Regions from separate parts of the Cupriavidus sp. USMAHM13 genome, predicted to be linked through region 3. Evidence: predicted binding sites of a transcription regulator. Region 3 holds the regulator's gene; each other region holds the start of a gene.

Region 1 (3,274 bases), on a different replicon from region 3:
CGCCGGCGGCGTGATCCTCACGCGCCTGCGCGCCGACCGCCACCGCGTGCTGCGCAGCCGCGCCCTGGCCCGCCAGAGCGAGCAGCCTTACCTGAAGATCGTGGCGCCCGCGCTTGGCGTGGCCGAGGTCGAGCAGGCCGGACGCACCGCGCAGGTGGGCGCCGGCGCCTGGGCCATCTATGACACCACGGCGCCCTACGCCGTCTCGAACCCGCTCGCGTGCGAACACCTGGTCGTGATGGTGCCCAAGGAACGCATCGCCGCCTCTGGCCTGCGCCTCGACGCGCTGATGGCGCGCCAGGTCGGCGGCGCGGCCGGGATCTCGCGCGTGGCGCTCGAATCGATGCGCCACACCTTCCGCGAGCTGCCGCACATGAGCGATGCGGCCGCACACGGCGCCGGCGAAATGCTGCTGCAACTGGTGCAGCTGTCGCTGCTGGAACTGCAGGGCGTGGAGAGCGCGCCCAGCCAGCGCGCGCTGCTGCTGGACCGCATCCGCCAGGCCATCGGCGCGCACCTGCGCGACCCGGGTTTCACCCCGGAGCGGCTGGCGCAGCTGCTGAACTGCAGCCGCCGCCACCTGTACAACGCCTTCTCCGGCAGCGGCGAGACGCCCGCCGAGCGCATCCAGCGCCAGCGCCTGGAAGGCTGCATGCGCGACCTGCGCGCGCCGCAGCTGGCGGGCCGCTCGATCACCGAGATCGCGCTGTCCTGGGGCTTCGGCAACCTGTCGCACTTCAGCCGCGCCTTCCGCGCGCACACCGGCCTGAGCCCCAGTGAATACCGCGAACATCGCGGGAGTCCCGGGCAGGCGCGGCCCTGAAGCCCAGGCCGCCGCGCCGGAGACATCAAGACATCAGGATTTCAGGGCATCAAGGCGACAGCGCGATGGCGCTCAGGTGCGTGCCGAGCGCGATGGCGCCGGCGCCGCTCGCAGCCGTCAGCGCGCCCCGGCATTGTCAAGTGCGGGCGGGAACGGAAGCGCCGCAGCGCCGCCAGCCGGCCGGCCGAGCCGCCACGTGACGAAGGCTCCGCTGGACAGGGGAGATAACGGACAGCATGGCGGACGGCGTTACGGGCGCGTTACGGACACCGTAACGCGGGAAGCGCCCTGAACGGGCTCCGGCGACGGCCCGTGCCAATCCCCGCCTCCACCCGCGGATCCTTGCGCCACAAGGGATTGTGGGCAATCGAAGGCAGCGCGGCCGGCGCCGCGCGACAGCCCGAGGCCACGGGCACGCCAATTGCAGTCCGACCTCTCCGAGTCAAACAACGATCTTAGAGGGGAATTACCGTGCGCAATCCGCATCTCCTGCTCGGCATCACTGTCGGCACCCTGGTCCTGCTCGGCGGCTGCGCCAACGGCAGTGACGGCGCCATGGGCGCAACCGGCCCGGCCGGCACGGCGGGCACCGCCGGCAGCCAGGGCACTACCGGCGCCACCGGCAACGCAGGCCCGCAAGGCACCACCGGGGCCACCGGCAACAATGGCAGCAATGGCACCACCGGTGCCTCGGGCGCGACCGGCACCACCGGCACCACCGGCACCACGGGTTCGACCGGAGCGACCGGACCGTCGGGCAGCACCGGCGGGACCGGCGCCACCGGTGGCACCGGCGCGACGGGTGGCAGCGGCGCCACCGGACCGACCGGCGCCACGGGGTCCACCGGCGCCACCGGCCCCTCCGGGCCATCGGGCACGACCGGGTCCACCGGGTCCACCGGCACGACCGGATCCACTGGCTCCACCGGCGCCACGGGCGCCACCGGCCCCTCGGCGCTCAACCAGCTCGGCACCACCATCGGCGGCGTCGGCAGCGCGGTCAGCAACCTGGGCCAGGGCGCGCTGGCGCCGGTCACCCAGCCGGTGGGTTCGGTGGTCAGCCAGGTCGGCGGCCTGGTCGGCAACCTGAGCCCGCAGTCCGTGACCGCCCCGGTCACCCAGCTGACCACCACGGTCGGCAAGGCTATCGAGCCCCTCACCTCCGCGCTGGTCAGCACCACCCAGACCCTGGGCCAGGCCACCGGACTGGGTGCGCCGGTCAACAACCTGCTCACCACCGTGGGCGGCGCGGTCGGCCAGGTCGGCAACCAGCTCACCCAGACCAATGCACCGATCGTCTCCACCCTGGGCGGTGTCGTCAGCACCACCGGCGCCACGGTGGCATCGCTCGGCGGCCTGCTCAATGCGCCCACCGGCGGCACCGGTGGTACAGGCGGCACCGGCAGCAATCCCCTGGCACCGGTCACCAGCCTGCTCGGCAGCCTCGGCGGCACGCTCGGCGGGAGCAGCGGCAGCAGCAGCGGTCCGCTGGCGCCGGTCACCAACCTGCTGGGAGGCCTGACCGGCGGACTGCAGAACGGCGGCAGCAGCAGCGGCAGCAATCCGCTCGCCCCCGTCACCAACCTGCTCAGCGGGGTGGCCGGCGGCAGCGGCGCCGGCAGCGGTAGCGGCGGCGGCACCAACAGTCCCGCCAACCTGCTGGCGCCGGTCACCAACCTGGTCGGCGGCCTGACCAGCGGCCTGAGCGGCAGCGGCAGCGGCAGCAGTGGCAGCAGCAGTGGCTCGACCGCCAGCCCGCTGGCGCCGGTCACCAACCTGCTGGGCGGCCTGACCGGCCAGAAGAAGAACTGAGAGAACTGAGGCACGGCAGCGAGGCCGCGCCGGTGCCCCGCGGGGATGCCGGCGCGGCCTTCCCCGCCCGCCTGCCCCGTTTCAGCCGGCGCGCCCGCGCCGCGCCACCTCGCTCTCGGCATGCTGCCGCACGCGCGCCAGCATGCGGCGCCGGATCATCCCGCTGACCGGCCGGATCAGGTACCAGTACGGCGCGAACTGACGCCGCACCGCCGCCGTCGGACAGAACACACGCGTCTCGGTACGCAGCACCGTGCGCCCGGCGGCGTCGCTGCCGGTGTCGAAGCACATCACCAGGCTGCACACATCGTTGCGGCCGTGCATGCGGAACTGCTCGGGCGAGCGGATCTCCACCAGGCCGTAGTCGGGGCGCCAGAACGCCCCCGTCAGGCCGAAGGCGAGCCCGCGGTCACCGTCGCGACCGAGAAAGGTGAAATCGTCCAGGTCGAGCGGCTGCCGCTGCGACAGCCCGAACAGCCGCGTCGGCAGTTCGCGCAGGCGGATGGCCGTGCGGATGAAGGGATCGTCCTGGGCGCGCTGGCGCGCGGCATGGTCCAGCACGATGCCTGCCGGCGCGTCGATGGTGATGGCGTGGCGCTCGTGGAAATCGAAACGGGGCAGGAACTGATCGAGCAGGGT
Region 2 (3,274 bases), 240 kb from region 3:
GGGCTGCAGCACCAGCAGGCCCGCCACCAGCGCCACCGCCGCGAACAACAGGCCGGCCGGCCGCGCCAGCGGTCCGGCGCGGCGCGCGCTGGCGCCCAGTCGGCCACGCTCGCCATCCATCGCGCCCGCGCGCGCCAGCCAGGCCATCAGCAAGGCGCACAAGGTCGCCAGCCCCACGTGCAGCACGCCTGTGCGCGAGCCGGACAGTACGATGCCGCTCTCGAGCAGCAGCGCCGCCGCCAGCCAGGCCGGCGCGCCCAGGCGGCCGCGCGCGGCCAGCCAGACCGAGGCCGCCAGCGCCAGCCCCTCGACCGTGGCCTGGTGGTTGGGCTGGTTCAGGTTGCCCCACAGGCGGCGGTTGTCATCGTAGAAATAGGAAGAGACCAGGCCCAGGCTACCCGGCTCCAGGTGGAAGACCTGCGCCCATTGCGCCAGCGTGCCCAGCAACCCCGCCACCAGCCAGGCGGCGGCCAGCGCATCGAGCAGGTGGCGGCGCCCGTCGCGGCCCGCGGCCTGCCCGTAGCGCCAGGCGGCCAGCATCACCACCGCGCCCAGCGCTAGCGCCAGCTGCGTCAGCAGGCGGCTGCCGGTGATGTCGGGCATGCCGGCGGCGGCCTGCAGCAGGCCGGTCAGGATCAACCAGAGGGGGAACAGCGCGGCGATGGGCAGCAGCGGCGCCTCGCTACGCTGGCCGGCGCGCGTGGCGAGGCTGCACAACAGCCAGGCGCTCAACGCGAACAGCAGCAGCGAGGCCCATTCGCCGTAGAAAGTAGCGAGCGGCAGGGTATGCCGGGAAACCAGCGGGGGAAACGCGACAGCGAGGAAAACGGCTAGGGCCGGAAGCGAGAACCTGAGAGGCGGCATGCGGGTGCCTGGTGGGGGCAAAGGCGCATGATAGCTTGGGGGGTGGGGAAAGAAAAAGCGCCCCGGGTGGGGCGCCTTCTTCCAATGCTTACAAGCCTATCAGACGCCCGTCTGTTGCTTCGTGCAACCATTGCCCGACGTAGCGCCGGTCCACTTGATCTGCGTCGGGTCCGTAGTAACAGGCGTAAAGGTCACGACGCACGCGGTCAACTGACCCGAGCCGGTGATGGTAAGTGCCGGAACAGTACCATCCCAAGCAACGGTACCATTTTTCGGTACGGGCAACGAAGGATAGCCAACGGCCGTGTTCAGCAGAGCTGCCGTCGCGCACTTCGTCATATCGCCACTGTTTTCCTGCAGGCACTGTCCAATAGCGATCTTCGTTGATGCGATCGAAGCAATGTTGTCGGCCCAGCGCGCGCGCGTCACGTAGTCCTGATACTGCGGAATCGCAATCGCCGCCAGGATACCGATGATCGCCACGACGATCATCAGTTCGATCAGCGTAAAGCCCTTCTGGGCACGGCGGCCCAGCTTCTTCAGTTGTTGTACGCGTTGCATGGTGATTTGACCCCTTGAAGGTATTTTCCCGATGTGATGAAACATCGTGTTTCATGTGATGCGGGACATATAAAGCAGTCTTCATGCCAGCCTTTTGGAGGGTATGTGAAGGCACGAAGTGACAATTTTCGGCAGTTGGGCGGCCGATGGCTTTGCGCTGGCGCAAATTTTGTCACCCAGGCTGACAGGCTGCGGCAGGCAATGGAAGCGCCGTTTCGATCAGAAACGAATCCAACTGAAATCCGGCGCCTCCCGGGCAGCGCGCCGCTCCCCGCTCCAGCAGAAAAACGGGCGGCCGCATCGCTGCGGCCGCCCGGAACGACGGCGCCCGGGCTTCACGCCCAGTCGCCGCTGAGAGGACGGGTCGGTCAGGCGGTCTGTGCGCCGCGGCGCTGCAGCAGCTTGCCGATCAGCACCACCAGCACGGCGCCGACGACGCCGAACACGAGGTGGGCGTGCGGCACGTTGGCCTCGAACCAGGCGGCGTCGACCGGGTCGCTGACCAGCATCTCGCCGGCCAGGTAGCCCAGCAGGGCGGCACCCAGTACGATGATGATGGGGAAGCGCTCCATCACCTTGAGCAGGATGGTGCTGCCGAACACGATCAGCGGGATCGACAGGCCCAGGCCCAGCACCAGCAGCATCAGCTGGCTGCCTTCGGGGCCCTTCTGCGCGGCGGCGGCCACGGCCACCACGTTGTCGAGCGACATCACCAGGTCGGCGATCAGGATGGTGCGGATGGCGGCCCAGATATTGTCCTTGGCATCGTGGCCGTCCTCGTCATCGTCGCCGGTCAGCAATTGCACGCCGATGTAGACCAGCAGCAGGGCGCCGACGATCTTCAGGTAGGGCAGGCTCAGCAGCTTGACGGCCGCCACGGTCAGCACCACGCGCATGATGATGGCGGCGGCGCTGCCCCAGAAGATGGCTTTCTTCTGCTGGGCGGGCGGCAGGTTGCGCGAGGCCAGGGCGATCACCACGGCGTTGTCGCCCGACAAGACGATATTGGTCAGGATGATCGATCCCAGCGCGATCCAGAACGCGGTGGAGGACAGCAATTCCACGGTGAAGCTCCTCGGTTTCTATGACTTGGTGTTGATGGATAACGACAGGTCCGCGCGCTGGCTCGGCGCGCGACTGCGGCATTTCGGATGTCTGAAAATTCAGACATGGAGATTTACCGTATGAACCTTTCGATTAGGTTTCAATCAGGATACCAGCAGACCTGGGAGATACCCTAGTGTCCTGGGTCTCAAGTGCGTTGAGCCGCTTTGTCTGGCGGGAAGTCGTGCAAGGCCGGGGCGTCAAGGACAACGGGATTGCCTCCGCCAGAATGACAATGCCCCCGCATGGGCGGGGGCATTGCATGGCCGGCCGGGGCCGGCGGTCGGTGCCGGCGCCGCGCGGGGCGCGGCGGGACACCGGGAATCGGACGCCGAATTACAGCGCAGCCTTCAGCAGGCGGCCCATTTCGGACGGGTTGCGCGTGACCTTGATGCCGCACGCTTCCATGATTTCCAGCTTGGCCTGGGCGGTGTCGGCACCGCCCGAGATCAGCGCGCCGGCGTGGCCCATGCGCTTGCCCGGGGGCGCGGTCACGCCAGCGATGAAGCCGACCACCGGCTTCTTCATGTTTTCCTTGATCCAGTAGGCGGCGTTGGCCTCGTCCGGACCACCGATCTCGCCGATCATGACGACGGCGTCGGTATCGGGATCGTCATTGAACATCTTCATGACGTCGATGTGCTTCAGGCCGTTGATGGGGTCGCCACCGATGCCGACGGCCGACGACTGGCCCAGGCCCAGCGCGGTCAGCTGGCCCACGGCTTCGTAGGTCAGCGTGCCCGAG
Region 3 (3,274 bases):
GCGCCAGCCGGCCAGCGCGCCGGCAGCGCCGCCGCTGGAGCTGAAGCCCGCACCCGCGCCGTCCAAGTCCTGAACCCAGCCGAACGCAACGCATCCAGCGCGCCAGGCGCTCCCAACGCACTGCCCTCATGACCGATACCCAGACCGCCCCCGCCGCCACCGCCAGCAACGGCCAGTCCGCCGGCGGCAGCACGCTGACGGTACGCCACCTGAAGAAGCGCTATGGCTCGCGCACGGTGGTCAAGGACGTCTCGCTCGACGTCAAGAGCGGCGAGGTGGTCGGCCTGCTGGGGCCCAACGGCGCCGGCAAGACCACCTCCTTCTACATGATCGTCGGCCTGGTGGCGCTGGACGAAGGCGACATCGTGCTCGACGGCCTGCACCTGAGCGGCCTGGCCATCCACGAGCGCGCGCGCATGGGCCTGTCCTACCTGCCGCAGGAGGCCTCGGTGTTCCGCAAGCTCAACGTCGAGGAGAACATCCGCGCGGTGCTGGAGCTGCAGATCGTCGACGGCAAGCCGCTGTCGGCGCAGGAGATCGAGCGCCGCCTGGACGCGCTGCTCGACGACCTGCAGATCGCCCACCTGCGCCAGAATCCCGCGCTGTCTCTGTCGGGCGGCGAGCGCCGGCGCGTGGAAATCGCGCGCGCGCTGGCTTCGGCCCCGCGCTTCATCCTGCTCGACGAACCGTTCGCCGGTGTCGACCCGATCGCGGTGGGCGAGATCCAGCGTATCGTCAGCTTCCTCAAGGCGCGCAACATCGGCGTGCTGATCACCGACCACAATGTGCGCGAGACGCTGGGCATCTGCGACCACGCCTACATCATCAGCGAGGGCGCGGTGCTGGCCGAGGGCCGCCCGCAGGAAATCATCGCCAACGAATCGGTGCGCCGGGTCTACCTGGGCGAGAACTTCCGCATGTGATGCGGTGGCCGCGCCTCGCCGGCGCGGGACCGCGACAAAGCGGCAGGAACGTTAGCAATTTTCGTTCCATCGCGCTGCGGATGGGCATAGAATAGGCCGCATGAAACCTTCGCTTCAGCTCCGCCTTTCCCAGCATCTCGCACTGACGCCACAGCTTCAGCAGTCGATCCGGCTGTTGCAGCTTTCCACGCTCGAACTGCAGCAGGAAGTCGAGCAGGCCCTGATCGAAAACCCTCTGCTCGAGCGCGAAAACGATTGGATCGAGAGCCCGCTGCGGGTGGCCGCCGATGGCAGCATCAACGTGCAGAGCGCACCCGCGCCGGCCCCGGCCGAAGCGCAGGGCAATGGCGAGGCACGCAGCGACGAGGGCGGCGGCGATGAAGAGCGCTTCGGCGACGGCGCCGACGACTACGGCAGCGACTGGAGCCTGGACGACTTCGCGCGTCGCCCCCAGGGCGACGAAGACGAGAAGGCGCCGCTGCAACTGCGCGACGCCGAGCCGACCCTGCGCGAGCACCTGATGGAACAGCTCGCGCCGCTGAAGATCTCGGCGCGCGACAAGGGCCTGGCCATCTTCCTGATCGAGTCGCTCGACGACGACGGCTACCTCAGCGCCACGCTCGAGGAGATCTGCGAAGAGCTGCCCGAAGAGCTGGAGTTCGAGATCGAGGAAGTGCAGGCCATGCTGGCCCTGCTGCAGAGCTTCGATCCACCCGGCGTGGGAGCGCGCAATGCGGCCGAATGCCTGGCGCTGCAGCTGCGGCGGCTGTCGCATCCGCAGCGCGAGCTGGCGCTGGGCATCGTCAACCACCACCTGGAACTGCTGGCCGCGCGCGATTACACGCGCTTGAAGAAGGCGCTGCAGGTGGACGAGACGGCGCTGAAGGCAGCACATGACCTGATCCGCTCGCTGGCACCGTATCCGGGCCACGCCTACAACCGTCCGCAGGCCGACTTCGTCGTGCCCGACGTGTTCGTGCGCAAGAGCGGCAGCGGCTGGATCGCCCAACTCAATCCCGACGTGATGCCGCGCCTGCGCATCAACGACATGTACGCGCAGATCCTGCGCGGCGCCAAGGGCGAATCCGGTGCCGCCGGCCTGCAGCAGAAACTGCAGGAAGCCCGCTGGCTGATCAAGAACATCCAGCAGCGCTTCGACACCATCCTGCGTGTCGCACAGGCCATTGTCGAGCGTCAAAAGAACTTCTTCAGCCACGGTGAAATTGCGATGCGCCCCTTGGTTTTGCGGGAGATTGCCGATACACTGGGATTACACGAGTCAACCATCTCTCGGGTGACGACTAACAAATACATGGCCACCCCCATGGGCACTTTCGAGCTGAAGTACTTCTTCGGCAGCCATGTGTCCACGGAAACGGGCGGCGCTGCTTCATCAACGGCTATCCGAGCCTTGATCAAGCAACTGATAGGAGCCGAAGACCCGAAGAATCCCCTGTCCGACAGCCGAATTGCCGAATTGCTGGGCGATCAGGGCTTCGTCGTGGCGCGCCGGACGGTCGCCAAGTACCGAGAAGCGCTGAAGATCCCGGCAGTCAATCTCCGCAAGTCTTTGTAGCCGAGCCGCATCGCCTGCCTGGTGTGGCTCTTTCAGAAGGAGAAGCGCTATGAACTTCAAGATCAGTGGACACCACCTGGACATCACGCCACCCCTGCGTGAGTACGTGGAAACGAAGCTGGAGCGTATCGTCAGGCATTTCGATCAAGTCATCGGCGTTAGCGTGCTGCTCTCTGTCGACAACCACAAGGAAAAGGACAGGCGTCAGTACGCGGAAATCAATCTGCATCTGAAGGGCAAGGACATCTTCGTCGAGGCGCACCACGAAGACCTGTATGCGGCGATCGACGCACTGGTCGACAAGCTGGACCGTCAGGTCATCCGGTACAAGGACCGCGTGCAGAGCCACGACCGGGAATCCGTGAAGTACCAGATGGCTGCCGCACAGATGCAGCAATAGCCAGAGAAAACAATAAGAACAATCTGCCTGATCTGCCTTGAGGCCGCCCGTCGGCCACCAGCACAAGGGCCAGACCACGAACCGCGCATCAGCGCGGTTTTTTGCTTTTGGCGGACCGGCTCGCGTGCACGCCCCGTACACGCCCTCGTCCGGGGGAGTTCGCAAGTGGCGCGACGCAGTGTATGCTCTCCAATACATGAGTCGCCGCTACCGCCGGGACCGCGGCTTGCGCGCCGCACAAGAAGGCGGGCGGGCTGCTCTATAATGGTCCGATACTCCGCATGCCGGCGCCCGACCGGCGGAGCGAGCGGATATTCCGCCTCTTTGACCCGGCCGGGCGCGCAGCGCACCGGGCCGCTTATCTGGAATCCCTGC

Evidence for each region. The regulator sigma-54, encoded in region 3, starts transcription at its own class of promoters, with help from an activator protein. The targets are predictions, from matches to a motif close to TGGCANGNAANCTGCTTT.
Region 1: the regulator sigma-54 is predicted to act here: its motif matches at 1,234-1,251, upstream of BKK81_RS19130 (collagen-like triple helix repeat-containing protein).
Region 2: the regulator sigma-54 is predicted to act here: its motif matches at 1,497-1,514, upstream of BKK81_RS05340 (pilin).

The regions. Positions count from the first base shown of each region.
Region 1 is NZ_CP017752.1:150,626-153,899, forward strand. It holds gene BKK81_RS19125 (helix-turn-helix domain-containing protein) at 1-823, shown strand, start outside; gene BKK81_RS19130 (collagen-like triple helix repeat-containing protein) at 1,295-2,635, shown strand; gene BKK81_RS19135 (DUF2867 domain-containing protein) at 2,717-3,274, opposite strand, start outside.
Region 2 is NZ_CP017751.1:1,191,353-1,194,626, reverse strand. It holds gene BKK81_RS05345 (PglL family O-oligosaccharyltransferase) at 1-864, opposite strand, end outside; gene BKK81_RS05340 (pilin) at 964-1,425, opposite strand; gene BKK81_RS05335 (TerC family protein) at 1,794-2,489, opposite strand; gene sucD (succinate--CoA ligase subunit alpha) at 2,866-3,274, opposite strand, start outside.
Region 3 is NZ_CP017751.1:948,685-951,958, reverse strand. It holds gene lptA (lipopolysaccharide transport periplasmic protein LptA) at 1-73, shown strand, start outside; gene lptB (LPS export ABC transporter ATP-binding protein) at 129-923, shown strand; gene BKK81_RS04310 (RNA polymerase factor sigma-54) at 1,024-2,499, shown strand; gene hpf (ribosome hibernation-promoting factor, HPF/YfiA family) at 2,549-2,899, shown strand.